Regions from separate parts of the Rhizobium sp. GR12 genome, predicted to be linked through region 1. Evidence: predicted binding sites of a transcription regulator. Region 1 holds the regulator's gene; each other region holds the start of a gene.
The links. Region 1 encodes PhoB, which activates phosphate uptake and scavenging genes when phosphate is short. Its sites were predicted from a motif close to TGTCATNNANCTGTCAT; they were not measured.
Positions count from the first base shown of each region.

Region 1 (10,141 bases):
TCACTCCGCCCGCACGCCAGCCATGGCGCGGCTTGCCTTCGTCATCACGGTCGAAGAACTGGGCGACGCCGAGGCGCACGCGGGTGGGAAGCTGTTCCGACTGGCGGAAATAAACCCCGGCGATTTCTTCCAGCGATGAGCCGTCCAGCGGCACGATGCCCTGATAGGGCTGCATGCCGATACCCTGATCGATCGTGAAGGCCAGAATGCCGGTGCCGAGCAATTGTTCGGGCGAGGTCTCCCCCGCCTTAACCGCCTCCGCCAGCCGCTCCTCATCGAAACGGGCATAGGCGCGCATGCTTTCCGGCGCAGTAAAATCCGCCACCAGAAGATCGACCGGGCCGTCGCCCTTGGTCTGAACGGTCAGCTTGCCGGAAAACTTCAGGGACGTACCGATCAGCGCCGTCAGAACCGTCGCTTCCGCCAGCAGCCGGGCGACTACATCGGGATAATCATGCCGATCGAGGATGGCATTCAACAACGGTCCGACCTGTACCGCGCGGCCGCGCACGTCCAGACCTTCGACCTGAAAGGGCACAACCTTGTCGTCACCAGCTAAATCGAGATTGTCCAGTTCAACCGTTACATCTGCCATATCATAACTCCTTGGCGCAGCCGTCGCGCCGCAACCGTCCAAAAGTCCGGCTTTTAAAATGTACTTTTTCCGCTTGTCGCACAGAGATCCGGGAAGCGAAACAGCCTCCGGGGAAAATCGTGCAATCGTGATTGTGGCCCGCCAGCAAAACCCAACGAGCCTTTTCGAAGTCCCACAGATGGTAATGTGTCCGGCCAAGTTCAAGCACCTTCCTGACCACTGGCAAGGAAGGGTTGAGAGCCGTCAGATGACGCCCAGGCACCATGCGATGATGGACTTCTGCGCATGGAGCCGGTTTTCCGCCTCGTCGAAGACCACCGATTGCGGCCCGTCGATCACAGCGTCCGTCACTTCCTCACCGCGATGCGCCGGCAGGCAATGCATGAACAGCGCCTCCTTGTTGGCCTTCGCCATCAGCGCTTCATTGACCTGATAGGGCTGGAAGATATTGTGGCCGCGCGCCTTGTGTTCCTGGTTCATGGACACCCAGGTATCGGTAACGACGCAATCCGCTCCCGCCACCGCCTTGTCGGCATCATGATACAGCCTGACGTCGCCGCCATTGTTGCGCGCCCAGTTCAGGAACTTGTCGTGCGGTTCCGAACCCATCGGCACCGCCATCGCCATCTGGTAGCCAAAACGGGCGGAGCCTTCCACGAAGGAATGCAGCACGTTGTTGCCGTCGCCCGTCCAGGCGATGGTCTTGCCTTTGACCGGGCCGCGATGTTCCTCGAATGTCAATATATCCGCCATGATCTGGCAGGGATGCGTGTCGTCCGTCAGGCCGTTGATAACAGGCACCGTCGCGTGTTCGGCAAGCTCGAGCAAGCGCGAATGATCCGTCGTACGGATCATGATGGCGTCAACATAACGCGACAGAACCTTGGCCGTATCGCCAATCGTTTCGGCGCGGCCGAGCTGCATTTCCGTGCCCGACAGGAAAAGGGTCTCGCCGCCGAGCTGGCGCATGCCGACATCGAAGGAGACGCGGGTGCGGGTGGACGGCTTTTCGAAGATCATCGCCAGCATCTTGCCGGCCAGCGGCTTTTCCGCCGTGCCGGTTTTGGTGGCAATCTTGCGTGTGCGCGCATCATCAAGAATTGTCCGCAGATCCTCCGACCCGACGGCCGAGAGGTCCAGAAAATGTTTTGGTGAAACCATTCTAATCTGTCCCATGCTTGCGAACCCCTGAAGAGAGGCCCGCCCTTGATTTTTTCAGGCGATTTTCGCCTGTTTCGCTGTCAGGGAGGCGGCAGCCGCGTCGACACGCGCCAGGCCCTCGCGGGCCTCTTCCGCCGTGGTGATGAGCGGCGGCAGAAGACGGATGACGTTGTCGCCCGCAGGCACGCCAAGCAGATGCTCCGCGCGCATGGCCTGTAGCAACTCACCCGAAGGAACCCTCGCCTTGATGCCCATCAGCAGACCTTCGCCGCGGATTTCCTCGATCACATCAGGATAACGATCCTTAAGCGAGGCAAGTCCCTGGCGGAAGACCAGCGCGACATCACGAACCTTTTCCAGAAAACCGTCGGCCAGAACGACATCCAGCACGGCATTGCCCACGGCCATGGCCAGCGGATTGCCGCCATAGGTGGTGCCGTGCACACCCGCTGTCATGCCGGAAGCGGCATCTGCGGTCGCAAGGCATGCGCCGAGCGGGAAACCACCGCCGATCCCCTTGGCGACCGCCATGATATCGGGCGCAACGCCGGTATGTTCATAGGCAAACAGCTTGCCCGTGCGGCCGACACCCGTCTGGACCTCATCGAAAATCAACAGCAGGCCGTGCTCGTCGCACAGGCCGCGCAGGATTTGCAGGAATTCCTTGCTGGGCGCACGAATGCCGCCTTCGCCCTGAATGGGCTCGATCAGCAACGCAGCCGTTTCAGCGGTGATGACGGCCTTCAGGGCGTCGACATCGGCGAATGGCACCTGGTCGAAACCTTCGACCTTGGGACCGAAACCTTCGAGGTATTTCTGCTGGCCGCCGGCGGCGATCGTCGCGAGCGTGCGGCCATGGAAGGCGCCTTCGAACGTCACGATACGGAACTTTTCCGGATGGCCCTTCGAGAAGTGATAACGGCGCGCGGTCTTGATTGCGCATTCAAGGGCTTCCGCACCGGAATTGGTGAAGAACACCTTGTCTGCGAAAGTCGCTTCCGTCAGGCGCTTTGCCAGTTTTTCCTGCCCCGGCACTTCATAGAGGTTCGAGACGTGCCAGACCTTCTCGGCCTGCGTCTTGATCGCATCGACAAGGTGAGGATGGGCATGGCCGAGCGAGTTGACGGCGACACCGGCCGCAAAATCCAGATATCGTTCGCCGCTTTCCGTATACAGCCAGACACCCTCACCGCGCTCGAAGCGCAGGGGGGCTCTTGAAAACGTATCAAACAATGGCGCGCCGGCTTCGGCCATGGCTGTATCACTCCTTGCGCGATTGCGCTGTCAAACGGTTGTCAATAGGCTTGCGGGGTTATCCCTCGCCTGAAAATCAAAAATGCCGCCTTGCGGCGGCAGGGGCACTATTGTCACTTCGTTTGCCGATGTCAACAAAAGTCCGCGTTTCCCGGGCTTCTCAAGCACTTGTATGCCGTGGCGGACGAGGCCCAAGGTGTTGCCTTTCAGACTCAAGACAGCAGCAAGTTGGGGAAAACCGGAAAATCGATTCCAGATGATTCCCGCGACTCTTGCCACGGAGTCAGCCTAGCATTAGGTTAATCGCTAATTACTAGACTGCGATGCGGCGGAACTAGTCACCTAAAATCTGGCGGAAACCACGCTTGCGGCACGCCCGCGAGACAGAGAAGGATTCTGCCGAAAATACACGCGACAAGCGGAGAAGCGGCATGAACTGGACAGACGAGCGAGTCGAAAAACTCAAGAAATTGTGGTCCGAAGGGCTTAGCGCCAGCCAGATAGCAGCACAGCTGGGCGGCGTCAGCCGTAACGCCGTGATCGGCAAGGTCCATCGTCTCAATCTGCCGGGACGCGTCAAGGCTGGCGGTCCGGTCACTTCGGCGCGCTCCGCGCCCAAGCGCACCGCGGCACCTGCCCCGCGCACGACGACTTTCGCAGGCCGCGTCAATGCGGCACCGGCACGGATCCTGAACCGCTCGAACGCGGCGACGGCACTGCACGAGGAAATCGGCATCGAGACCGCACAGGTTCTCGAATACGTTCCTTCCAGAAACGCGGTCACGCCGATTTCCCGTCGCCTGACGCTGACGGAACTGACGGAACGCACCTGCAAGTGGCCGGTCGGCGACCCGTTGAAGGACGACTTCCATTTCTGCGGTTGCGAAGCGCTGGAAGCTTCGCCCTACTGCAAGTTCCACGCGAAACTCGCCTATCAGCCGGTGAGCGAGCGTCGCAAGGCTTGAGTGTTGCGGCACACATTCAGCACTCAAAAATTACGGGCCTTCGGGCCCGTTTTTTTATGACCAAACCCAAGGCGGTTCCGCGGTCAACACGCCGATAGAGGGCCGAGCCCTTTCCTGTCGGGTTCAGCCTCACAATCATGATTTCAGCGGGGCCGTCAGTCACTCTTCTTGGGGATGAAGGGGGTCGCGTTTGCGGAAGGGTCAGAACCGAAAGGCCCGACACCATTCCGGTTTCGGGCCTTCTAACTCTTGGGGATATTGTCCCGAGTGAAACCGTCGCGTTCAGGTCCGCTCAGGCTTCCATCGAGTATCCGGCGCCGCGCACGGTGCGGATGACATCCTGCATATGGGAAAAATTCAGGGCCTTGCGCAGGCGTCCGACATGCACATCGACAGTACGCTCATCGACATAGATATCGTGACCCCAGACCCCATCCAGCAATTGCGAGCGGGAAAACACCCGACCCGGTGATGTCATCAGGAATTCGAGCAGACGGAATTCAGTCGGGCCGAGGCGCACTTCGCGGCTTTTGCGATGGACGCGATGGGTTTCGCGATCCAGTTCGATATCGCCGCATTTCAGCACCGAAGAGAGAACCTCGGGACGGGCCCGGCGCAGCATGGCCTTGACGCGAGCCATGAGTTCCGGCGTCGAAAATGGCTTGACGACATAGTCGTCGGCACCGGTGGCGAGACCGCGAACCCGCTCGCTCTCTTCGCCGCGCGCCGTCAGCATGATGATGGGCAGGCGTTCGGTTTCCGGCCGCATTCTCAAACGCCGGCACAGTTCGATACCGGAAACACCAGGCAGCATCCAATCCAGGATGAGAAGGTCCGGAATGCGTTCCTGCAGCCTGATTTCCGCCTCGTCGCCACGGGGTATCGTGTCGACGTCGTATCCCTCAGCCTCGAGATTGTAACGAAGCAGGACGCTCAACGCTTCCTCGTCTTCCACAACTGCAATCTTGGGCACCATATGCTGAACTCCGCAAGCTTCTGCTTGTCTGTTACTCGGTCACCGAACCAAGCGTGTTGGAACTGTCGTCCTTCGGACGCTCGCCCTCCGGCTGGCTGCCGGTGGTCATGTAATAGATCGTTTCGGCGATATTCGTGGCATGGTCGCCGATACGCTCGATGTTCTTGGCGCAGAACAGAAGATGCGTGCAGGTGGTGATGTTGCGCGGATCTTCCATCATGTAAGTCAGAAGCTCACGGAAGAGCGACGTATACATGGCGTCGATTTCCTCGTCGCGTTCGCGGATGGCATTGGCCTTTTCAGCGGAACGTGTCGAATAGACGTCAAGGACTTCCTTGAGCTGCACCAGCGCAAGCTCGGACAAATGCTCGATGCCGCGGGCGAGCTTGCGCGGCACGCCGGTTCCTGCAACCGCGATAACGCGCTTGGCCGTGTTCTTGCCGAGATCGCCGACGCGTTCGAGATCGCCGGCGATGCGCAAGGTGCCGATGATCTCGCGAAGATCCGCCGCCATCGGCTGCCGCCTGGCGATGGTGACGATGGCCTTGTCGCCGATTTCGCGTTCGGCGTGGTCGAGAATAGTATCGTCGGAAATGACCTTCTGCGCGAGCGCGGCATCGGAATTGACGAGCGCGCGCACGGCGTCGCCGCACATCTGCTCGGCAAGACCGCCCATTTCGGCGATGCGGCGCGTCAGAAACTTCAATTCGTCGTCATAGGCGGACAGGATATGCGAATGGGTCGTTGTCTGTGTCATGGTCTAGTCCTCCGGCTTGGCCCGCATGCACGTGCCCAAAGCGGGGCACGGCAGGGGCACCAGTCTTGTTCGGTTTCGATAAAGCGGCGGCCGGGGATCAGCCGAAGCGGCCCATGATGTAGTCCTGCGTGCGCTGGTCGTCCGGATTGGTGAACATCTTGTCCGTCTCGTTTTCCTCGACGAGATGGCCAAGGTGGAACATGGCCGTGCGCTGGGAAACACGCGCCGCCTGCTGCATGGAGTGCGTGACGATGACGATCGTGTAGTTGGTGCGCAGTTCGTGGATCAGCTCCTCGACCTTCGCCGTCGCGATCGGGTCCAGCGCCGAGCACGGCTCGTCCATCAGGATCACTTCCGGGCTGACGGCAATAGCGCGCGCAATGCACAGACGCTGCTGCTGGCCGCCGGAGAGGCCCGTACCGGATTCCAGCAAACGGTCCTTCGCCTCATTCCAGAGACCAGCTTTCTGCAGGCTCTGCTCAACGATCTGGTCCATATCCGCCTTGTTGCGGGCAAGACCGTGGATGCGCGGGCCGTAGGCGATGTTTTCGTAAATCGTCTTCGGAAACGGGTTCGGCTTCTGGAACACCATGCCGACGCGGGCGCGAAGTTCCACGACATCGATCGCCTGATCGTAGATATCGTCGGTGTCGAGCGTGATCTTGCCCGTGACCCGGCAACCGTCGATCGTGTCGTTCATGCGGTTCAAGGTGCGCAGGAAAGTGGATTTACCGCAACCGGACGGGCCGATGAGCGCAGTCACCGTGTTTTCGCGGACATTGAGGTTTACGTCGTAAAGCGCGCGCTTTTCGCCGTAATAAACCGAAACGTCCTTGCCGATCATCTTGTATGAAACTTCATTCATCTTCTTGTCCAGCGCCTTTTCAACTGCTGCTTCCGACAACATGTTCATTGCTCAATCTCCCTCTACCAGCGCCGTTCGAAGCGGCGACGCAACAGGATTGCGCCAACATTCATGAGAATGAGGAACAGGAGCAGGATGATAATAGCGCCGGATGTCCTTTCGACAAAGGCGCGCTCTGCTTCGTTCGCCCACATGTAAATCTGCACCGGCAGAGCCGTGGACGGATCCATCGGCGTTGTCGGATAGTTCGCAACGAATGCCACCATGCCGATCAGGAGCAGTGGCGCCGTTTCGCCCAGCGCGTGGGCGAGGCCGATGATGGTGCCGGTCAGAATGCCCGGCATGGCGAGCGGCAGGACGTGGTGGAAGATCGTCTGCATCTTGGAGGCGCCAAGTCCGAGCGCTGCGGCGCGGATAGACGGCGGCACGGCCTTCAATGCGGCACGGGTCGCGATGATGATCGTCGGCAAGGTCATCAGCGTCAGGACGAGGCCGCCGACCAGCGAGGCGGAGCGCGGAAAGCCCATGAAGTTGATGAAAACGGAGAGGCCGAGCAGACCGTAGACGATGGAGGGAACAGCCGCCAAATTGTTGATGTTCACCTCGATAAGATCCGTCAACCGGTTCTTCGGGGCGAATTCCTCAAGATAGATGGACGCCGCGACACCGATCGGCAACGACAGCACCAGCACGATCAGCATCATGTAAAACGAGCCGATCAGCGCAACACCGACACCCGCCGCTTCCGGACGGCTCGAATTGCCGTTGACGAAGATGCCGGTATTGAAATGCTTGCCGAGCTGTCCGCTTTCGGCGAGCTGGTTCATCCAGCCAAGCTGCTGGTTGGAGATACGGCGGTTGGCTTCATCCCCCGTCATATCCACCTGGCCCTTGAAGGCGCTGTCGACATCGCCCGACGCCAGAAGCGTCACGGTGCGTGTGGTGCCGATGACAGCGGGATCGGCGACGACGATATCGCGCAGCTGTGTCCGCACGCTGTCCGAGATCATCGTGTTGACCGCGCGCAGACCGGCCTTATCCGTCGGCGCGACGCCGAGAATCTTGGCGACCGCATCGCGGGCGAGGACGGGATAATTGGCCGTCATCAGCTTTGCGGGATTTGTGGCCCGCTCGTTCTTCGGATCGATGATCAGTTCGGAAAACTCGACCGGAACGGTGATCATCGTCTGCTGGAAGGCGGTGTGGCCCTTGGCGACGACCGACCAGAGCAGCAGGAAGAGGAAGATGAGGCCAAACGAGATCGCTGCCATTCCATAAGCTCGGAAGCGGCGTTCGGCGGCGTAGCGGCGCTTGATGCCGATATCACGGCGCTTGGCGCTGTTTACGGCAGCAGCGCCGGCTGCGGGAGAAACGATGTCGGTCATTCATATTGCTCCCGGTATTTGCGCACGATGTAAAGCGCGTAGATATTCAGGCAAAGCGTGATTGCGAAAAGCGTGATGCCCAGCGCGAAGGCCACCAGCGTTTGCGGCGAGGTGAATTCAAGGTCGCCGGTCAGCTGGCTGACGATCTTGACGGTCACGGTGGTCATGGGTTCGAAGGGGTTGAGCTGCAGGCGGGCTGCGACGCCGGCCGCGAGAACCACGATCATGGTTTCGCCGATCGCACGCGACGCCGTCATCAGCACGGCGCCGACGATGCCGGGAAGAGCGGCGGGAACGATGACCCTCTTGATGGTTTCAGAGCGCGTGGCGCCGAGACCGAGAGAGCCGTCGCGCAGCGAACGCGGCACGGCGGTGATGATATCGTCCGACAGCGACGAGACATAAGGGATCAGCATGATGCCCATGACGAAGCCGGCGGTGATGACGCTCTGCGCCTGGATGAAGTTGGCGTATTCGCCCGTTGTCAGACCGCTGATCTGCGTGGAGATGTCTCGCAGGAAAGGGCCCACCGTCGTCAGCGCGAAGAAGCCGTAGACGATCGTGGGGATGCCCGCGAGTACCTCGAGCAGCGGCTTCACCACGGAGCGAAGGCGCGGCGACGCATATTCCGACATATAGATCGCCGAAAACAAGCCGACCGGCACGGCGACCAGCATGGCGACCAGACCGATATAGAGCGTGCCGGCAAGCAGCGGGATCAGGCCGAACTGGCCGGACGAGTCCGTCGCACCGGCCGCCGCAAAACGCGGATCCCACACCGTTCCGAAGAAGAACTGATGCGCCGGAACCATGTTGAAGAACTGGATCGCTTCCGTCAGCATCGACAGCACGATGCCGACGGTCGTCAGGATGGCGATGGAGGACGCAACGAGCAGGGCCGCGAGAATGACCCTTTCGACCCTGTTACGCGCCCGGAAGCGCGGCGCGATCGACCGCAGCGCATAGACGGCGCCAGCAAGCGCGGCCAATACCACGGTGGCGATCATTCCGATGCGGCTGGTGGAGGTCATCGCGTTCAGCGTCTGGGCGGCGTCGACCATGAAACGCTCGGGATCGCCGGCGATCGCGACGCCCTTCGATGCCAGAAGCGGTCTTACCGCCGTCGTGTCCGCATCGATCTTTGCGGTTTCTTCCGGCGTCAGCCGCTGAAGACCGCGGGCGATGGACGTCACCATGCCGTATGTCAGGCTCTGCTGCGCTTCGGACTGGGCGCGCACGTCCTCGGGAAATTCGCCGCGCACCGCCGAGGTGACGACCAGCGGGCTGATAACAAGCCAGACAGCAAGAATGAGCGCCGCGGGCAGCACTGCCCAGACGACCGCGTAGGAACCGTGATAACCGGCACGGGAATGCATGCTGGAGGGACGCCCGCCAGACAGAGCAATGGCGCGGCGGCTGCCGAGCAGATAACTGCCGATGCCGATCAGCGTCAGTATCAGCAAAAGGATCGATGTGTTCATTAGAGTTCCCTCGGCGTGCCTCAAGAGCACGGTGCGATATCGGGCAAATCAAAAAGTCATCAAAACGAGACCGCTGGACCATCCAAAGATGCTTGCCGCCTGACTGTAGCAAAGTCTGGCAAGCGTCAAGGTTGATACATCCTATCCATCTGTAATCCATCAACAATTATGTGGACGGTGATGGATGGGAACTGTCAACCGCAGACAATCGCCTTAAGCGGAATGGCACCGGAGCGGGATGAGGGGCGCGGCAGGCCGCACCCCTCTTTCTTTATTACATCGAAGCGCCGGCAGCGAACTTTGCGCGGATTTCTTCGCGCTCTTTTTCCGGAGCGGCAACGAGGCCGTAGTTTGCGAGCGGGGAATCAGGGCCGATCATCTCGTCAGAAACGAAGAACTCGACATATTCCTTGAGGCCCGGGATAACGCCCAGGTGAGCCTTCTTCACGTAGAAGAACAGCGGGCGCGAAACCGGATACTTGCCGCTGGCAACGGTTTCCGTGGACGGAACAACGCCGCTGACGGTCGCGACCTTCAGGCGGTCGGCGTTGTTTTCATAAAATGCCAGGCCGAAAACGCCGAGGCCGGCCTTGTTGGCGTCGATACGGGCAAGCGTTTCGGTGTAGTCGCCGTCGATGTCGACCGCAGCGCCGTCCTTACGGACTGCAACGCACTTGGCAGCAGCCTGCTTGGCGTCGGTAA
Region 1 is NZ_JASXTH010000001.1:225,378-235,518, forward strand. It holds gene QSK43_RS01080 (Hsp33 family molecular chaperone) at 1-595, opposite strand, end outside; gene argF (ornithine carbamoyltransferase) at 839-1,756, opposite strand; gene QSK43_RS01090 (aspartate aminotransferase family protein) at 1,811-3,010, opposite strand; gene QSK43_RS01095 (GcrA family cell cycle regulator) at 3,442-3,975, shown strand; gene phoB (phosphate regulon transcriptional regulator PhoB) at 4,268-4,951, opposite strand; gene phoU (phosphate signaling complex protein PhoU) at 4,983-5,708, opposite strand; gene pstB (phosphate ABC transporter ATP-binding protein PstB) at 5,806-6,621, opposite strand; gene pstA (phosphate ABC transporter permease PstA) at 6,636-7,958, opposite strand; gene pstC (phosphate ABC transporter permease subunit PstC) at 7,955-9,439, opposite strand; gene QSK43_RS01125 (substrate-binding domain-containing protein) at 9,714-10,141, opposite strand, start outside.

Region 2 (10,141 bases), 260 kb from region 1:
ATTATTCGGTTTCTGCCGCTCCAGGCCGATTTCAACCTGATTGATGCGCTCCCCGAGAATATCGCGAAGGCGCTGGATCAGAACGCCAAGCGATAAATCCACATATTGATCGCGCTTGGCGATGACAGGCGCAAAGGACCATGACAGGGTAACCTGTGCGGCATCCGTGACCGTGGTGAAATTGCTGTTGTTGGTCGCGTAATAAACGTGGTCCTGAAGAAATCGCAGGAAAGCCCGCACCGTCGGCGCACTGATCAGGCCATAACCGAAGGCGCCGGATGCGCCGGCGGGAAAGGTGGAAGCGCATTGCAGGCCGAAGGTATCGTCACCGGAGATCAGCGCGCAGGTCTCGAGCAGGCGGCACAATCTGTCGAGGCTGACGCGCTCCGTCAGGCTGTCGAATGTGGCGTGATCGATGTCGAGAGCCTTGCAGATGGGGACAATATCGATGCCGCGCGACCGTGCATAATTGGCGACGCCGGCGGCCAGGCCGGCCACCACAGTTATCTCGTCGCTGACCCTCTTTTCGGGCATCCCTCGCCTTGGCGTACCATGTTTGGAAATTGTCGCCTGATGCTAAGCTTTGCGAGGCCGTTTGTCGAGCAGCCCGGCCTGTGGATTTTAAACGCGGCCAAGGCAGGCGCTTTGTTCCAGCACCTGCATGATGGTTTTGCCCGCATCCTCCATGGCGCCGCTATTGTCCACGGTCGTCACGTCGAAATCCCCGGCGACCGTCAGCGAGCTGCGTTCCAGCCTCTGGAGGATATCCTCACGGCTCTCCCGCCCGCGCTGTTCCAGCCGCTTCGCCAGCACGTCCGGCCGTGCGACAATGTTCACGACCTTGAGGTGGGAAAAGGCGGTGCCGAACTGGGGCAGAGCCGAGCGGGAGCCATTGGCGATAACCACGTCTCCCGCATTGAGATGGCGATAGACGGCGGCCGGAATGCCGTATTTCAGCCCGTGTGCCTGCCAGGAGACGGCAAAGGCGCCCTCATCCTGCAGCCGATTGAACTCTTGCATGGAAACCGCATCGTGATTTTCGCCGCCTGCATCACCGCTGCGGGTAATGACCCGGCGGGTAAAATGGAAGCCCGGCCGGCCGGATAATTGCGTCGCCGCATAGTCCATCAGCGTGTCCTTGCCGGCCCCGCTCGGGCCGACAATCACGATCATGGTTCCGGGCGTCCTACCCAGCGTCGCACCGTCATGGCGACTATCCTGTTCGTTGCCGGTCATGCGACACGTTTGCCCTGACGCCAGACGGAACGGGCAACGGGGACGCCATCTTCGCGGTGAACCCGGACCAGATCGGCCCGCAATCCCGTTGCGATGCGACCACGATCATGGAGACCCACCGTTCGTGCCGGCGTGGCGGTGACCATGCGGAGCGCTTCCGGCAGGGTGATGGCTTCCACCTGGTCGGCAAGCAGGAACGGTGCGTAAAGCAGGCTGAACGGCACGTAGTCGGATGAGAGAACATCCAGCACGCCCAGTTCCGCAAGATCGCGGGCGGCGATGTTGCCGGAGTGGGACATGCCGCGAACGATGTTCGGCGCACCCATCAGTACGCTCATGCCGGCGCTGTGCGAGGCTTTTGCGGCCTCGACGCTGGTGGGGAACTCCGCCAGTTTCACACCATGCCCGATCGCTTCGCCCACATGCGCTTCGGTTGCGTCGTCATGGCTGGCAACGGTTATGCCGCGCTCGGCGCAGCGGGCGGCAAGATAGTCCCGGTGCTTTGCGGAAAATTCCGCAGATGCCGTCTGCCGGCGTCTGACGAACTCGGCGAATGCCTCGTCGCTCAGTCCGCGCTTCTTCTGATAATAGAAGACATATTGATCCATCGACTGGAACTGGCGCTGCCCCGGGGAGTGATCCATCATCGAAATCAGCCGTACGCGCGGATCGGTTTCGAAGTCCTCGAAATGCTCCAGCACATCTGATGAGGCGACTTCACAGCGCAGATGCAGCATGTGATCCGCCCGCAGGCGGTTTTGATCGGCTGCGGCTTCGATGGCATCCGCCATTTCCCGCATCTCGCCTTTCTTGAACCCGCCATCTTCGTCTGAGCCGAGCCGCAGGCAATCGAAGACGGTGGTGATGCCTGATGACGCAACCTGTGCATCGTGGGCCTGAATGGCTGCGATCTTGTCCCAGAGCACGCCGGGGCGCGGCGAATAGTGCTGTTCGAGATGGTCGGTGTGCAGTTCCACCAAGCCGGGAATCAGGAAATCGCCTTCGATATCCTCTCCGGTTTTTGATGCGCCTTCGCTGATATCGGCGATCTTGCCGTCACGGATCAGAACGGATCCCAGAATAATATCGTCTTCCAGAACGATACGGGCATTGGAAAGGGCGTGCTCGGTCATGGGGTCGCATCTTTCTTTGGCTGCTGGCCAAGCGGGTGCCAGCGATGAACGGTAAAGGGTTCGCCGCGCGTTTTCTCAATGAACAAAGCGAGGCCGGAAATGGTGAGAGGCCGGTCGACGAATTCGGAAAACCGGGCCGAAAGCACATCGCGGATAGCGGGCGCGTCGTTTTCGTCGATACGGCCGGTCAGCGTCATATGAAAGCGAAAGTCGTCCATGACATGCGGATAACCCCAGAGCGACAGATTTTGCCGCTGGCTTTCCGTCAGGTTTTGCGGCCGCCGCCGGGCAATATCGGTCTCGGACAGCGGCGCGCGGAACCGATCGAAATAATCGACGATCTCTGCTGCGAAATCCTGTAGCGGCTGGTAGGTGCGGTCCGGTACGAGCGCGAAAAACGGGCCGAGCGCACCGACGACGATACGCGGAATATCGAAGGCGGACTGGCCGGCAGCAAACTGTTCGACGGCCGCGACGAGATCCGCTTCACTGTATTTTTCGGCAAGCTCGAAGGGGGCTTTGAGGGTAGCGTGGAAGCCGTAACGGCGTGGCTCTTCCGTCATTTCAGCATAGGCGTCATGGTCGTCATGCTGCGCACCGGAAAACGCATTGCGCCCGAGCCAGCGCGATGCTGCTTCGGTCAGTGGATGATCTTTAGCCGGAGAAAAATAGATGGCGTAGCGCACGACGAGCACTCTTCAGTATCATGGGAAACCAGGATGAAAAGCTATTTGGCGTGACTCGCCCGCTTCTCGCAAGGTCAGGAGTGCGAGGTAATGGTTTTCCGTGACAGAATGATGATGCCCGCGCAAAAAAGTGCGCATGAAACACGGCGCATGTCTCGAATGTGCCGAAGACGCATCCTGACATATCGAATAGATGCATCCGGTTTTGCAAAAAGTTCCGGTTTTACGACGTGCCGGGAAGCGGCACGGCAAAATGGGGCGGCTTTCTCGTGAGAAAGCCGCCCCGGCATTGTGATCTAGTGCTGTGTTTTTCCGATCAGACGTGACCGCAGGGCGTTCGAGATATGATCGAACAGGAATACGATGAAGAGGATGAGCAGGACCATGTAGGCGACCTTGTCCCAGTCGGCGTTCGTGCCCATCGCTTCCAGCAGTTTCAGGCCGATGCCGCCCGCACCCACCGCGCCGATGATTGTGGCGGATCGGATGTTGCTTTCCCAGAAATAAAGCGACTGGGAAATGAAGACCGGCAGAACCTGCGGCAGCACGCCGAAACGATTTACGGCTATCGGGGGCGCGCCAACGGATTTAACGCCCTCGCGCTGCTTGTCGTCCACATTCTCCAGCGCTTCGGCATAGACCTTGCCGAGCGCTCCGGTATCGGTGAAGAAGATCGCGGCAATGCCGGGTATCGGGCCGGGGCCGAAGCTGCGGGTGAAGAACAGCGCCCAGATCAGCATGTCGATCGAGCGCAGAAAGTCGAACAGGCGCTTCATGCCCCAGTTGGCGGCCCTGTTGGCGGTGATATTGCGTGCGGCGATAAAGGCGAGCGGCAAGGCGACGAGCGTGCCGAGCAGTGTGCCCACGAAGGCCATCACCAGCGTCTGTATCAGCTTGGAAAAAATATCGGCGTGCTGCCAGACACCGTTATCGAGGAAATCATCGACCATGTGGCTGATATTGGAGCGTTCGGGATCGAGCCTCTCCCCCCACAGCGCCAGCGCGGCAAGGTCGCCGTAGCCCTTACCCCAGAATTCCGATTTGGTATCGAACAGGAAATTCGCCCATCCGAGGAAGCGACGCTGCACATAGACCTGGCTGGTACGGATTTCCGCCTGGCCAGCGAAACCATAATGCACGAGAACCTTGTTGCCGTCCTGCTGGATCTGTTGCGGCAGGACCACGGGCGCCAGAGCTGCCTCGCCGTCGATGATGACGGGATAGTTCTTGCCGTCAACATAGACATCCACCCGCGCCGGCGTCACGTCGAGACGATTTTCGGTTCCTGCGTAAACTACGCTGTAACCGCCGTCCGGCAAGGGTTGCAGCCAGTCGATCGGCGCATCGGCGGGATATTGCATGCGGCTTGACCACTGCGGGTTCACCTTGCCGTCTTCGAAACGAAGGCGTGGCTGGGCGCGCCAGGAATACCAGTCCTGAATATAGCTCGAAGCCCGATCCCACCGGCCCTGCATGAAAGCGGGACCAACATTGAAGAAGAAAAAGCAGGCGGTGAGATAGACGAGGACAGCGACAATACCGGTCAGAAAGCCGTATCGCTGCATGAACCCGCGATTGAAAATTGCGGGATGTGCAGCAGTCAGCCTTTCACGGTCAGCGGTGTTGAGAATGAAGCTGGAGGACATCAGGCCGCTCCCCGTCCGAATTCGAAGGATTGATGACCGATCAGCCTGCGGCGCAGCCAGCCGGAAAATTGGTCAACGGCGATGATGGTGATCAGCAGCAGGATGATGATGGCATAGGTCTTGGATGCGTGGTCGTTACCGATCGAGAGCCGGAAGACCTCGCCGATGCCGCCGCCGCCGACCGCACCGATGATGGTCGAGGCACGCACGTTGATTTCGCCGCGCAATAATGCGTAGGAAACGAAATTGGGCAGAACCTGAGGCACGATGGCGAAACGCACCCGCTCCAGCCAGTTGGCGCCGGCGGCGCGAAGGCCTTCATCCGCCTTCATATCGGCATTTTCCACGACTTCGAAGAACAGCTTGCCCAGTGCCCCGATCGTGTGAACGGAAATCGCGATGATCGCAGCGATCGGTCCGATCGATAAAATGGCGGTCAGCAATCCGGCGACGACGATCTCCGGAAAGGCGCGCAGGACTTCCATCACCCGACGCACGACCCAGCGGACGATCCCCGAACCGACAAGATTGGTGGAAGCGAAGAAGCAGAGCACGAAAGCAAAGCTCGTGCCGATGATCGTCGAGACCAGCGCGATGTTGAGGGTGATGATCAGCTGGTAAATGAAATGCGGGATGTAAAAGCTGTCGGTGACGTAAACGCGATCCGCGACATAGTTGTATTTCATCGAACCGTTGTCATACGGCGAGGGCAGGTCGAACATCGCGCGGAAGATTTCAAGCGGGCTGTCCGGCACGAAGGTTTTCAGGAAGTCGAAGAAATACGGCAGGCGCTCGAAGAATTTTCCCGAATTCGCCTCATTGGCGAAATTCAGCGACGCTGCGAGAATGATCAGAAAGACCACGAGCGAAATGACGGTATAAATCCGCCGTGTCGCAAGCTGCTGTTGATAATGACGCATGACCGTTCGGGACGATGCGCTCAACCCCTCGGGCTTGAGGTTACCGGGTTGCAGTGTGGTCGCCATGCCGCTCTTCCTTTATTGGCAAAAGCGGCGATGCCGCAAGGCACCGCCGCTTTCGGAACATGATGTCAGGATCAGCCGCCGATAACGGACTTACGGGCGTCGATGATCGTCTGGTAGAAGGACGGATCGACCTTGACGTAGCCGGTGTTCTTGCCCTGGCTGAAGCCCTGGAAGCATGCGAGGTCCTTCTTCGGCAGTTCCATGAAGAAGCTCTCGACCTTCTGCTTCATGCTGTCGCCGATCTTGTTTGCGACCATGAGCGGACCGTTCGGGATCAGCGGGGACTTCCAGACTTCGACGAGATCGTCCATGTCGAGGTTGCCCTTCTTGACCATCTGGTAAAGGTTGCCGGCGGTGTAGCCTTCTTCCCATTTGCCTACGCCCGAACCGAACGTCGTGCCGACGTCGAACTTCTTGTCGAGAACCGCGAGAACGAGGTTCTCATGACCGCCGCCAAAGCCGGTTTCAGCGAAATATTCCTTGACCGGAACGCCGGTTTCCTTCGGGATCGCCACGTTCGGGACGAGGAAGCCCGAGGTGGAGTCAGGATCGGCAAAGCCGATCTTCTTGCCCTTGGCGTCCGCCAGCTTCTTGATGCCGCTGTCCTTGCGGGCAACCATGATCGTGTAATAGCCGGTCGAACCGTCGGCGCCGGCAGTGGTGAGGATCGGATCGACAGCCTTCGGATCGGCAAGGGCGATCTTGGCGTAAGAGGAAGCGCCCATGGAAGCGATGTCGATGGTGCCGCCGAGCAGGCCCTGGATCACGCCGTTATAGTCCGGCGACGGGAAAACCTGAACTTCGGAAACGCCGGTCGCGGCTTTCAGGCCATCGGCAACGCATTTCGTGTTGCGGATCTGGTCGGCTTCGTTTTCGGAACCGTCGAGACCGATACGCAGGACCTTGACGTCCTGAGCCATGGCGGAACCGGCCAGAACGCCAAGGGCGACTGCCGAAAGAAGGATTTTCTTCAACATGGACTTTCTCCTGTTTCCCGGCGAGCCGGAGTTTGTTGTGAAGTATCGGCCCTTGACGCGGGCGCAAACGATGCTGAGCGGTTCCTCAGAGCCCGGCCAGAGCCAGCGGTTCGGGACCGGCAGATTGCTGTACCGGACGCGTGGCAAGCTGCGCGCCGGGAATATTGATGCTGGTCGAGGTCATGGTCTCGTCGATGCCGGCCCCGTGCGAATCCGTGCCGTAGATTTCCGTGACGGCCGCAGCCGTCAGCTCGGCAGGCGTTCCGTCGAAGACGACGCGGCCATGCGACATGCCGATGATGCGTTCGCAATAATTGCGCGCGGTATCCAGCGTATGCAGATTGGTCATCACGGTGATGCCTTCACGCTCGTTGATGTCGCGCAGTGCATCCATAACGATCTTGGCGTTCAGAGGATCGAGGGAGGCGATCGGCTCGTCGGCCAGAACCATCTTCGGAGACTGCATCAGCGCCCGGGCGATGGCGACGCGCTGCTGCTGGCCGCCGGAAAGCGTGCCTGCCGCCTGCATCGCCACATGTTCGATGCCGAGCCGTTCGAGGGCGGCGATCGCCATCAGACGCTCGTCATTCGTGAAGATGTTGAAGAGGCTGAGCGCCGTCGAACGGTGGTTTAGGCGGCCGAGCATGACATTGGTGAGCACGTCGAGGCGCGGTACCAGATTGAACTGCTGGAAGATCATGGCGCAATCGCGCTGCCAGTTGCGCAGGGCGGCGCCCTTCAGCGACGAGACTTCAATGTCGTTGAAATGGATGGAACCCGAGGAAGGGTCAACGAGGCGATTGATCATACGCAGCAGCGTCGATTTTCCCGCGCCCGAACGTCCGATCACGCCTACCATCTGGCCTTGCGGAATTTCCACATTCACGGCATCGACCGCAGTGTGGTTGCCGAAACGGCGCGTGACCTGCTTCAGGTGAAAGCTCATTTCCCCGTCCAATCTTCTTGTTACGGGGTTCGACCTAACAGCGGTGCATGAAGCGTGAATGTCAGTTTGATGAAGAAAATATTACAGAATCCGCAGACACGGGATCCGCGTGTTCGCCGACAAACCTTTTTGCAGCCGTGCCAATGGGTTGAAACCCACCCGACGCCTCGCAGACGTGGCTGTGCAGACCCCGGAGCATGGCCCCGGAATCTGCTATTTCTTCCGCGCGGGTCGGTTTTTACCCGGCGTATTTCGCCACGAAATCCTCGGCGGCGAGGGTGCGGAAATCATCCAGCGCACCGCGCAGCCTTGTGTGGTCCCAGTCCCACCATTTGAGATCGTCCATGCGTTGGCCAAGGTCCGCCGGGAAGCGTTCGCGGATCAGCCGGGCGGGCACGCCACCAACGATGATATAGGGTGCGACATTTTTCGAAACGACCGCGCCCGCGCCGATCACCGCGCCGTTTCCAACGGTCACGCCGGGCAGGATTGTCGCGCCATGGCCGATCCATACATCGTGGCCGATCACCACGCGCTTGGCGCGGCGGGCGGCGAAGAAGTCCGTTTCATCCTCGGCGTCGTCCCAATAGCTGCGGGCACGGTAGGTGAAATGGTGGAGCGTGGCGCGCGACATCGGATGATTGGTCGCGTTGATGCGGACAGCGGCGGCGATGTTGACGAATTTGCCGATGCTGGCGCACCAGATGGCGCCATCCTGCATGACATAGGAATAGTCGCCCATCTCCACTTCCTCGATGCGGCAACGTTCCGAAACTTCGGTATAACGGCCGATCGATGAATTGGTGACGCGGGCGGTTTCGTGGATGACGGGTTCCAGCCCGACCTTGACACTCACGCCGCTGCCTTCCGGGGCGAAAATTTCGAAACGTCCAAAATGCGGTCGGCCACGGCTTCCCGCACTTCCTCGTCATGGAAAATGCCGAGCAGCGCGGTGCCCTTCTCTTTTTTCTCGACGATCATGTCGACAACCACGCGCCGGTTGACGGCGTCCAGCGAGGCGGTCGGCTCATCGAGAAGCAGGATTGCATGGTCGGTAATGAAGCCGCGCGCGATGTTCACGCGCTGCTGTTCACCGCCGGAAAAGGTGGCTGGTGGAAGCGACCACAATTCCCGTGGCAGGTTGAGTTTCGAAAGCAGAACGGCGGCCTGCTCGCGCGCCTCTTCTGCGGCGACCTTGCGTGCGAAAAGCGGTTCCGCGACGACGTCGATAGCCGGAACGCGCGGCACCGTGCGAAGAAACTGGCTGACATAACCGATGGTGCGGTGGCGAATATCGAGGATGGTGCGCGGCGAAGCGCTGCCCATGTCGATGACCTGACCCTGGTGGCGGATGAGGATCTGCCCGCTGTCGATGGCGTAATTGCCATAGAGCATTTTCAGGATCGAGCTTTTGCCGATGCCGGACGGGCCGCCGAGCACGACACATTCGCCGCCGGAAACGGAAAAACTGACATCGCGCACGACCGGCAGTTCGATGCCGTCGCGAAGATGCATGGTGAAGCTTTTGAAGACTTCCGAAACGATAAGAGGCGTCGACATGGCATCAAACCTGCAAAATGGAGGAAACAAGCAATTGCGTGTAGGGCTCGCGCGGATCGTCCAGCACCCGGTCGGTCAGGCCGTGCTCGATGACGTCGCCACCCTTCATCACCATCATGCGGTGAGAAAGAAGCCGCGCGACTGCCAGATCATGGGTGACGACGACGACGGCGAGGCCGAGGTCGTTGACGAGGCCGCGCACGAGATCGAGCAGGCGTGCCTGCACGGAGACATCGAGGCCGCCGGTCGGTTCATCCATGAAAACGAGACGCGGCGAGGTCACCAGATTGCGGGCGATCTGCAGACGCTGGCGCATGCCGCCGGAAAAGGCGCGCGGCTGGTCGTCGATACGGTCGGTGCCGATTTCCACCCGCTCCAGCCACTCGCTGGCCGATTGCCGGATGTTGCCGTAGTGCCGGTTGCCGACAGCCATCAGGCGCTCGCCGACATTTGCGCCGGCCGAAACCGCCATGCGCAGCCCGTCCGCCGGATTCTGGTGCACGAAACCCCAGTCCGTCCGCATCAGGAAACGCCGTTCAGCCTCGCCCATATGATAGAGGTCGCGCACCGAGCCGTCGCGCATACGATATTCCACGCTGCCCGCCGTCGGCATCAGCCGGGTGGAAATGCAGTTGAGAAGCGTGGTCTTGCCGGAGCCGGATTCACCGACGATTGCCAGAACCTCGCCGGGAAAAAGCTCGAAGGAGACGTTGCGGCAACCGGCCCGGTCGCCGTAATATTTGGAAACGTCCCTGACTTTCAGAAGCGGTGTGTCGCTCATTCTGCGGCCTCCTTCACATCCGCCAGCAGGTGGCCCTTGTGGCCATGGGCGCGGCGGTCCTCACAATGGTCGGTATCGGAGCAGACGAACATCCGCCCGCCCTTGTCGTCCAGCACCACCTCGTCCAGATAGACGTTCTCCCCACCGCACAATGCACAGGGCTTGTCGAAGCGTTGGATTTCAAACGGAT
Region 2 is NZ_JASXTH010000001.1:484,147-494,287, reverse strand. It holds gene QSK43_RS02430 (helix-turn-helix domain-containing protein) at 1-534, opposite strand, end outside; gene phnN (phosphonate metabolism protein/1,5-bisphosphokinase (PRPP-forming) PhnN) at 622-1,236, opposite strand; gene QSK43_RS02420 (alpha-D-ribose 1-methylphosphonate 5-triphosphate diphosphatase) at 1,233-2,369, opposite strand; gene QSK43_RS02415 (DUF1045 domain-containing protein) at 2,366-3,064, opposite strand; gene phnE (phosphonate ABC transporter, permease protein PhnE) at 3,352-4,701, opposite strand; gene phnE (phosphonate ABC transporter, permease protein PhnE) at 4,701-5,687, opposite strand; gene phnD (phosphonate ABC transporter substrate-binding protein) at 5,759-6,664, opposite strand; gene phnC (phosphonate ABC transporter ATP-binding protein) at 6,750-7,610, opposite strand; gene QSK43_RS02390 (transferase hexapeptide repeat family protein) at 7,849-8,466, opposite strand; gene phnL (phosphonate C-P lyase system protein PhnL) at 8,463-9,170, opposite strand; gene phnK (phosphonate C-P lyase system protein PhnK) at 9,175-9,951, opposite strand; gene QSK43_RS02375 (alpha-D-ribose 1-methylphosphonate 5-phosphate C-P-lyase PhnJ) at 9,948-10,141, opposite strand, start outside.
Region 2: QSK43_RS02415 (DUF1045 domain-containing protein) is a predicted target of PhoB. The motif match lies at 3,156-3,172, and genes of this name have one in related genera.

Region 3 (10,141 bases), on a different contig from region 1:
GCTGGTCGTGCGTTCTCCGGCAGGCGAAATACGCAAGGTGAGACTGCCCGCGAAAGCATACCTCGGCATCGTCGCGGCAACGAACATGAAGCAGCGCACCCGCAAGCAATTTGAGTATTACCATGCCGACCGCCTGAATTTTGCGGTCCTTGGCACTCCCAACCGGCTGGAATACGATCAGGGCTTCTTCGTCAAGAACGGCGATGGCGCAGCCGATATCAAGCCGATCGCCCATCTCTACAAATCACAGGTCTACCAGCTGGCGGCTCACCTTGGTATTCCCGCAGAAATCCGCGCCCGCCCCCCAACCACCGACACCTATTCCATGCCGCAGACGCAGGAGGAGTTCTATTTCGCCCTGCCCTACGACAAGATGGATATCTGCCTGTACGGTCTGGAAAACAACGTGCCCGCAGCCGAGATCGCGGCGGCAGCGGGGCTGACGGAAGACAACGTCCGGTTCGTCTGGACCGACATCGCCGCCAAGCGCAAGGTCGCCCACTACCTGCACCACGCGCCTATCCATTTCCATGACGGTGCACAGGCAAAAGCCTGACACCATTCCAACCATGATCGGGAAATAAACAGACTGGTGGAGCTGCCCGCTCCTCCAGCGTCAGCACGCCTGGGAAGGTCGAAGGCAGCGGCTACCGCCGCTTAAGCGGACCTGATAGGCCGACCGTGTATCCTGGAGCATTTCCAGTAAAAGTGCGTAGCGGTTTTACGTCCGGAAAATGCGTAAAAACAAAGAGGTAGAGCACGTCGAACGATTCCGTTCAAACAGGACGTGCTCTAGAGATACGCGTACACATAGCGCGCAATATTGTCGTAGAAACTGGAGAGATAGGCCGGAATCCGCATGAAACGGGCGAACTTGCTGCCGCGATATTCGGCGCGGGTGCCGACCAGCGTGTCCGGATCGCCGAAAGGCAGGAAATCCTTGTCGGTCACATAGACATGCGTGCCGTAACCCCAGCCGCATTCCAGCGCCCGGTCGAACGGCAGCGTCATCACCCTCGCCGCTTTCAGGAACCGTTCCGCCCCGCCGCGTGAAATGACATAACAGGCCGACGACCCCTGCGGACCATAGATGCAGCGCCCGATCGTGTCTCCGAGAGCGCTGGTCTTCCGGCCCTTGAAGCCGCTGCGGCGGTGGTTGGTCAATTTCACGATCGAATTTTCCGGTATGATCGCAACCATTGCTTTGATCCGGTCGGAAAAGTCCGTCGTAAAGGCGACATCGTCCTCAACGACCACCGCCACCGGCGCATCGGTCGCGAGGAAAATCTCCAGTGCTTTGATATGGCTGGCGTAACAGCCATATTCTCCGGGCAAGGCATGACGGCCGTTGCGAAGCTCAAAGCCACGCCTGTTAAAGTCCGTCCACTCGGCAGGGGGAATGGTCTTGCCGTCGACACCCTTGACGGGACGCAGATCCAGCCCGAGGCCGGAGGCGCCGTTCAGCATCTTTTCGAGCCGTGCGTGCGCTCTGGCGATGGAGATGATGTAGACGGGGAAAGTGGAGATCGGCAGCATTCGCTAGACACCATGCGCATAGAGACAGGGAAACGTCTCCTACAGCATGGCGTGCCGTACGTCCATTCGCACGAGAGAGCCCCTTCTCTGACGGATCTGCCTATCGAAATTTCGGACTGGACGGATTTCAGGCGCACAACGCATCGAAATTGACTGCTATAAAACCCCGGCGGGAGATTATTTGCGCGCGGCGGTGCGGCGGCAGCGCCAGTTCCAGTCTCTTGGCTCACCTGTGTCCATGTGCACCGATTCGGTGTGGCAATAGGTGCCGACACCACCACGCTCCGGCATCGATCGCAGATAGGTTGCAAGCTCCCATTTGGAGACGCCCTTGATCTGGATGTCGGCGGCATCGCAGGTGTAGTGCTTGGAACCCTGCCTTATGCCCTTCGGCGGGCGATAACCCGAGGTGACGATGGCCGGGCTATTATAGTGGCGCTCGACATCCTTGATCATCCGCACCAGTTCCGGCTTGAAACAACCGACTTCGACATGATCCGTCTGTAGGAAAAGTCCGTTCGGGGAAATACGGGTCAGGCCGGAGAGAGAGGCAAGCTTCATCAGGCCGGTCGGCTGGTCATCCTCGTCTTCGAGATGTGCGTCGTCGAATTCGTCAGACATTACCGAGCGGCCCGAAAGCGCAATGCCCATCGTCCTGTCTGTCGTCCCCGACAGTGCCGCAACCTGCGTGTTCTCGGCCGCACCGTTTTCGATCATTTTCGGCAGACGTTTCTTGGCCGCGCCGGCGAAGAAGGCCGCAAGCGTCACGCCCTTGCCCTCGCCTTCCTGCCCTTCGCCCGTCAGCCTGGTACCCCCGGAAGGCGGTGTGGCGACGGCGGCGAGCTGTTCCGATGCCTGTTGTGGCGCAGGCACGGGAACCGCCTGACGGTTTTCGCTGTGCTGTTCCGCAGGCAACGGAACCGGTGCTGCCACCGGCTGGGGCTGCGCCGCCTGAGCCGGTGCCGAGTAAACGCTGCTGACGGCGGGGGCTATACCCTGCGACAATGCGCCCGTTGCGGCGACAGCACCTGCCGCCACGGCAGGTCTGGTGGAATAGATGCTGGATGTCCCGGCGGAAATCGCGGTGGGTTGCGTCGTCAGCCCGCCGATATCGGCGGCGGCGCCATAAACCTGCGCCGGGCCGCCGGACGCCTGCTGCTGGGCCGGCGTGGCCCCACCCGCTGCCGAGGCGACGGCGGGGTCCACATAATGCCCCGGCGGCTGTTTGCCGGCCGGGCCGTTAACCGCCGATGCCGCCTGCGCCTTCTGCTCGGCGGAAATCGCCGGCTTCTTGCTGTTGGCGGCCATGTCGTCGTCGGTCACCGCCGAAACGCATCCGGAAAGCCCGAGCAGCGAAACCGCGACGACAAGACGCTGACAGGCAACACGTCCTTTCGCGCCATCGACAGTTTTCATGGGTGGCCTCCGTATCTTGCATTTACAACAGCAGCACGGGAACGGAATCGTCTGCTTTCTCCAAAACAGGACATGCCGTTTCGATTCGCGGACTATGCCTCAACCTGTCCGGACAAGGCAAGAGTGCCGGAAACCGCAGCTGCCGGCCGGGGAATCCCCTACCAGGAACCGGTATTCGGCATAGATATCCATGGTTCAGCTGGCGCGAGGCTTTCGCCCTTCTGCAAAATTTCGAAGGAAATGCCGTCCGGGGAGCGGACAAAGGCCATGTTTCCGTCACGCGGCGGCCGGTTGATGACGATACCGTTTTGCTGCAGGCGGGCGCAGAAGTCGTAAATATTGTCGACCTCATAGGCCAGATGCCCGAAATTGCGTCCGCCGGTATAGTCCTCGGTATCCCAATTATGGGTGAGTTCGAGGCACGGCGCCTTTTTTTCCCGCGCCGGGGAAATATCGTCACGCGCGGCAAGGAAGACCAGTGTGAAGCGGCCTTTTTCGTTTTCAGTTCGGCGTATTTCTTCAAGACCCAGCAGGTCGCAATAAAATTTCATTGATTCGCCAAGATCTTTGACGCGAACCATTGTGTGCAGATACCGCATTTTCTTCCTCTCAAATACATAGGCCCGGAGGCAATAAACGCATGGTCGCAAGCCCCGGACAAGGACGGCGACATAAAAGCAGCTACGCAAATCAAAAACTAGGGCTTGCGTGGAACCGTTACCAAGATGTTAATCTGGCGCACAGGAATCAGTTGACCGGTGTATGGCGCGTAATCGAGGGGTTGGCAGGATATGGCTGATAGGATGTCATCGAAAACAATAGTCGATGTCGAGGACCTTTCGGGCGATGCCGTGGACCTGACCGAAATCACCGGCGCAGTGAAATGGTTCGACGTTGCCAAGGGTTTCGGCTTTATCGTGCCCGACAATGGCATGCAGGATGTACTGCTGCACGTCTCCTGCCTGCGCAGGGACGGATATCAGACCATTCTCGAGGGCACGCGCATCGTCGCCCTCATCCAGCGGCGTGATCGCGGCTTTCAGGCTTTCCGCATCCTGTCGATGGATCAGTCGACCGCCGTTCATCCCTCGCAGCTGCCGCCGGTGCGCACCCATGTGCAGGTGACGCCCTCGAGCGGGCTTGAGCGCGCCATCGTCAAGTGGTTCAACCGTACCAAGGGCTTCGGCTTTTTGACGCGTGGCGAAGGAACCGAAGATATTTTCGTGCATATGGAAACGCTGCGCCGTTACGGTCTGACGGAACTGCGCCCCGGCCAGGTAGTGCTGGTGCGTTTCGGCGATGGCGACAAGGGTTTGATGGCGGCGGAAATCCACCCCGACGACCCGGCCCCGATCGGGATGTCGCACTAATGACCGACCTGTTTCGCAATAGGATGAAGAGCGCCGTTCTGGCGCTTCTTTTTTTCACGCTCGCAGGCGTTGCACAGGCTCAGCAGCAGACCTTCACCTCCGAGCCGCTGATAATAGAAACCGCCTCCGGGAAAAACCATGACTTTGTTGCGGAACTGGCGCTCGACAATGCCCAGCGCGAACAGGGCCTGATGTTCCGCAAGTCCATGCCGCTTGAAAGCGGCATGTTGTTCGATTTCGGTGAGACACGGGACGTGGCCATGTGGATGAGAAATACCCTCATTCCGCTCGACATGCTGTTTATCGCCCGTGACGGGCGAATCACCCACATCCACGAAAACGCGGTGCCCCATTCGGAGGCCATCATAAGCTCCCGTGGGGCGGTCAAATTCGTGTTGGAACTGAATGGCGGCACTGCAAAACGCTACGGCATCAAACCGGGCGACATGGCCCGCAGTGCGCAAATCGGCAACCGGAAATGACATTGCCGCGTTATTGCGTCTGAACAAGCCGGACGATGCGTCGCCCGGCTGCGGAATGCTTAATAGACCGGCTCGATATGGCTCAGAATCCGGCAATTGGAGATAGATGCGGCAAGATTGATGGCGATATCGATCGCCTCCACCGAATCGGCCGTTCCTTCCAGATAGATCATGTCATTTTCAACGGTTGCGGAAATCCGCGACTTCTCAAGCCCTGTTTCGAAAGCCAGCGCCGAGGTGATTGCCTCACATACGCCAGCCATGCGGTCTCCGAAAAAGCTCTCCTGGATGCCTGACAAATTGAACATGTGCGTTCTCCTTCCTATGGACATTACAACGCCCGAATAGAGGTTTTGTTCATCTCCGGTTCATCATTTCGTTCATCTTCCATTCATCTTGGCAAATTGGAACCCCCTGACCGATCACTTTTTAGGTGATCGGGAACCATTTCGTGAGGCGAGCATTTCGCGCATGGGAATGGAAATCGCCGTCAAGACGCGTGAAACAGGGAGGAAGACGACATGCTGATCAACAGAACGGAGCCGTGTCACCACGCCTCGTGGATGAAGCCGGTGGCGATCCACCTGCCGCTGTCCGCCGCCGTGGAGATCTACAGCCCGCTGGTGGCGCTGGATATGCTGATGTACCGCTGGCCGGAAGAACACGGACCGGAATATGAAGAAGCGCGCAGGAATTGCCTCGATGCGATCGCCGGACGATGCGACATCGAAAAGGCGCGGGAATCGTTTCTCGCCGCAAGCAGTCACGCGCATATTCTGAACATCCACTAGTTCATTGGCCGTGATGATGACTGGGCCCTTCTCTATGGAGGGCTTTTCTTTTGCCGCCGGACAGACGCTTCGACACCGTTTCCCGTGCCTTGCACCCTGCCCGCCTGTCGATGATGACATGTAACTGTCACGCAAACGTTATAATCCGCAGTGACGAATTCCATGGAATCGGTTGGCGGACAGACCGCCGAAAGCTAGGGAGTGAAACTGGCCAGCATGGAAACTGTTTTTGCCCTTTGCGCAATTCTCCTCCTCGCCTTCAATCTTCTCGGCATTGTTCTCGCCGGCTGGCGCCTGACGAGACGCGACACGGAAAGCGAGCTTGTGCGGCGAAAACCGCCGGTCTCGCTGGTGGTGCCGTTGCGCGGTGTGGAAAACTTCACGCCGCTGACGCTGTCGCGGGCGTTTCAGCTCGATTGGCCGGATTACGAATTGCTATTTTGCGTCGCCGACGAATCCGATCCGGTGATCGAGGAAGTGCGCAAGGCAAGCGCCGCCTTCCCGGCGGTTTCGGCACAATTGCTCATTGGCGACGACCGCATCAGCGCCAATCCGAAACTGAACAATTGCGTCAAGGGCTGGCGCGCCGCCCGCCACGAATGGGTCATTCTGGCTGATTCGAATGTGCTGATGCCGCAATCCTACATCGCGACCATGATGTCGGCCTGGCGGCCGGATAGCGGGCTGGTCTGCTCGCCGCCGCTCGGCTCTCGGCCGGCAGGCTTCTGGGCCCATGTGGAATGCGCCTTCCTCAACGGTTCACAGGGCCGCTGGCAATATGCGGCGGAAGCCATAGGCATCGGTTTCGCGCAGGGCAAATCGATGTTGTGGAACAAGCCGTTTCTGGAGGAGCGTGGCGGCATTCGCGCACTCGCCGCCGAAATCGCCGAAGACGCCGCCTCTACGAAACTGGTCAGAAATGCCGGCCGCAAGGTGCATCTGGTCTCTGCCCCGTTCGAACAGCCGCTCGGCCAGCGCAATGCCGGCGAGATCTGGTCGCGACAGACCCGCTGGGCGCGGCTGCGGCGCGTGACTTTCCCGCAATATTTCGCCCCGGAAATCCTGACAGGCGGGCTTCCCCCGCTTCTCTTCGCGCTCGGAGCCGCCATTACGGCGGATGCAGACCTCACCGTCACCACTATTGCCGTGCTCGCCGCCATGTACGGCCCGGAACTGGCGCTCACAGCCCTCAACCGGTGGCCCGTATCCATCTATACGCTGCCAGCCATGATCGCGCGGGATGTGATCATGCCCTTCGTCTGGGCACGCAGCTGGATCGGCAGCGCGGTCGCGTGGCGCGGCAATGTCATGACGATCGGCACAGCCGAAAGCACATTGGCCGGCCCATCGGCGGACTGAACGAAAGCTTTTCTTTTAAGGAAGTTACACCGACAAGCGAATATTTCGCTTTAAATGGTCGGAGTGGAGAGATTCGAACTCCCGACCCTCTGGTCCCAAACCAGATGCGCTACCAGGCTGCGCTACACTCCGCCGAGGCGATGGCTGGGGAATACACGGTTCACCCGAAGTCCGCAACAGGGAAATTCATCTTTGTTGAACCGTTGCCATGATCGGCGGAAATTGGTGCCTATGTGAAGAGAGCGCCATCAGGCGGCAAGGGATAATCGTCTTGACTCTGACATGAAGTCGGTCCATTTCAAATTCAGCGTTCCTGACACGATTTGGTTATTCTATTCAGGTACGTGAAGAGTAATCCGGGGTGTATGCCCCGCCGCCCAACCGGAGCAGTTTCGACATGTCTGCGAAGATTTACCGCCCTGCAAAAACCGCCATGCAATCCGGCACGGCGAAGACCAATGTCTGGGTTCTGGAATTCGACGCCGAGGTACCGCGCAAGATCGATCCGATCATGGGCTATACCTCCAGTTCAGACATGAAACAGCAGGTCAAGCTGACATTCGAGACCCAGGAACAGGCCGAAGCCTATGCGCAGCGCAAGGGCATCGAATACCGCGTCATTCAGCCGAAGGACGCGACCCGCAAGGTTGTTTCCTATCCGGACAATTTCCGTTTCAGCCGCACCCAACCCTGGACGCATTGAACGAAACGCACTGAAGACTTTCCGCCGGAGCAATGATCGCCTGGCACAACGGCCCCTTAGCTCAGCTGGATAGAGCGTCGACCTTCTAAGTCGAATGTCGCAGGTTCGAATCCTGCAGGGGTCGCCACTTCTTCTTAAATTATTGGTTTTTCGGTGAAATACTGAACGCCACCCTCACTATGACGAAGGTGAGGGAATAGAGCTTTGCTGACTTCAGCGAACAGCAACAATCCCCAGCAAGTGCGCGCCTTCGAAAAGACCCCGGCCTACCCCTGCCCGAAAAGCGTGAAATAACCCCATGCCGCCGCGAAGAATGCGATGACGGCGGCGATCGTCAGGGCTTTTTTCGCTTTCGGCCCGAGCGGCTGGCGTGGTTTTTTCGGCGGCGTCGGTTTGCGGAACTTCACCACGTTGTCGTTCATTCTATCATCGTCCTGCATATCGCTGCTGAAACCGGCGCCACATCAATGGCATCGGCGTTTCCGGATTTATCTCTACCAGACGAGAGCTATCATAAATATTACCAAGTTTTCACTTCCCCCTTTGGGCAAGCTATGTCACTTCCCACAATCAGAGGAATACAAACAGCGACAGACGGACCGGAAAACAAGGGTGGAAACAATCCCCTGTGGCATTTTGAATTTTGCGGGTGACGAAAATGAATGACGCCAACACCAATGGCCGCGACGTGGAAAACAGCCAGCCCGACCTGCGGGAGATCTTGGGTACAAGCAGAACCGGCAGAAAGAAGAAGTCGCGCCGGTATCTCTATGCCGCAGCGGCCATCGTGCTGATCGGCGGGGGGCTTGCCTATTATTACCAGTCGCGTGCCGCAGGCGTCGCCTATAGCTACGTCACGGAAGTGGCGAAACAGGGCGATCTTTCCGTCATCGTCACCTCCACCGGCTCGGTCCAGCCGACGGATCAGGTTGATATATCGAGCGAATTGTCCGGCACCGTGCGCAAGGTCAACGTCACCTACAACACCCCGGTCAAATCCGGCGATATTCTGGCGGAGCTTGATACCAACAAGCTGGAGGCCGACGTGCAGAGCGCCCGCGCCAAGCTCGCCTCCGCCAAGGCCAATGTGCTGAAGGCGCGCGCCGATCTCGGCTCGGCAAAAACGTCGATGGAGCGCCTGCGGTCCCTCGTGCAGAACCGGGTCTCCAGCCAGCAGGATCTGGACGCCGCACAGTTCACCCACGATGCGGCCGGCGCCACGCTGCAGGTCAACGAGGCGACCGTGCTTTCGGCGGAAGCGGATCTGAGGCTCGCCGAGGTCAATCTCGGCAAGGCGAAGATCGTCTCGCCCATCGACGGCGTCATCCTCACCCGCAGTGTCGATCCCGGCGCCACCGTCGCCTCGTCGCTCAACGCCCCGGTGCTGTTCACCATCGCCGGCGATCTGCGCCAGATGGAATTGCAGGTGTCCGTGGATGAGGCCGATGTCGGCAAGGTCGAAACCGGGCAGAAAGCCACTTTCAACGTCGATGCCTATCCCGACCGCAGCTTCCCGGCGGAAATCGAAACCGTGCGTTTCGCGTCCGAGACCGTGTCCAACGTGGTGACCTACAAGGGCATATTGACGGTGGACAATGAGGAGTTGCTGCTGCGCCCCGGCATGACGGCAACCGCCAATATCGTCGTCGAGGAGATCAAGGATACGCTGCTGGTGCCGAATTCGGCGCTGCGATATACGCCGCCGCGCGAATCCGCCTCCCGTGGCGGCGGGTTGATGAGCCTGTTCCGCCCTCCCCGCATGGGCCGCTCGCAGAACCGCGACGCCGGACAGGCCGCTACGGGCAAAAGAACGGTCTGGGTGCTGCGCAACAACAACCCCGTCTCGGTCTCCATCGAAACCGGCTCCACCGACGGCCAGCATACCGTGGTAAAATCGGGCGAGTTGAAAGCCGACGATCTGGTGATTACCGACGCAACGGCCCGCAACGCCGGCTGACGGAGGAAAACCGCATGCAACAGCCGCCGCTCATCGAGTTCCGCAATGTCGTCAAGCAATATGGCCGCGGCGAAGCGACGATCCGCGCACTCGACGGCGTCAGCCTGTCGATCCGCGAAAAGGAATTCGTCGCCATCATGGGTCCATCAGGTTCGGGCAAATCCACCTCGATGAACATCATCGGCTGTCTGGATGTGCCGACAACAGGCGAATATCTGTTCCAGGGCGTGCCGACCAGCGGCTTCGACAACGAACATCTGACGCTGCTGCGCCGCCATATGCTGGGCTTCGTGTTTCAGGGCTTCAATCTTCTGTCGCGCACCTCGGCGGTGGAAAATGTCGAGCTGCCGCTGATCTATCGCGGCATGAAGGCGTCGGAACGGCGCGCACGCGCCATGGAGGCGCTTGCACAGGTGGGATTGAAGGGCCGCGAGGATCACACGACGCAGGAGCTTTCCGGCGGCCAGCAGCAGCGTGTGGCCATTGCAAGGGCCATCGTCACCCGCCCCGCTTTGCTTCTCGCCGAC
Region 3 is NZ_JASXTH010000002.1:290,062-300,202, forward strand. It holds gene nadE (NAD(+) synthase) at 1-556, shown strand, start outside; gene QSK43_RS04335 (glycosyltransferase family 25 protein) at 793-1,536, opposite strand; gene QSK43_RS04340 (YcbK family protein) at 1,714-2,952, opposite strand; gene QSK43_RS04345 (VOC family protein) at 3,111-3,551, opposite strand; gene QSK43_RS04350 (cold-shock protein) at 3,744-4,322, shown strand; gene QSK43_RS04355 (DUF192 domain-containing protein) at 4,322-4,804, shown strand; gene QSK43_RS04360 (BON domain-containing protein) at 4,864-5,112, opposite strand; gene QSK43_RS04365 (DUF982 domain-containing protein) at 5,326-5,595, shown strand; gene QSK43_RS04370 (ceramide glucosyltransferase) at 5,812-6,954, shown strand; tRNA gene QSK43_RS04375 (tRNA-Pro) at 7,010-7,086, opposite strand; gene QSK43_RS04380 (ETC complex I subunit) at 7,352-7,657, shown strand; tRNA gene QSK43_RS04385 (tRNA-Arg) at 7,708-7,784, shown strand; gene QSK43_RS04390 (hypothetical protein) at 7,924-8,079, opposite strand; gene QSK43_RS04395 (efflux RND transporter periplasmic adaptor subunit) at 8,316-9,614, shown strand; gene QSK43_RS04400 (ABC transporter ATP-binding protein) at 9,629-10,141, shown strand, end outside.
Region 3: QSK43_RS04370 (ceramide glucosyltransferase) is a predicted target of PhoB. The motif match lies at 5,710-5,726, and genes of this name have one in related genera.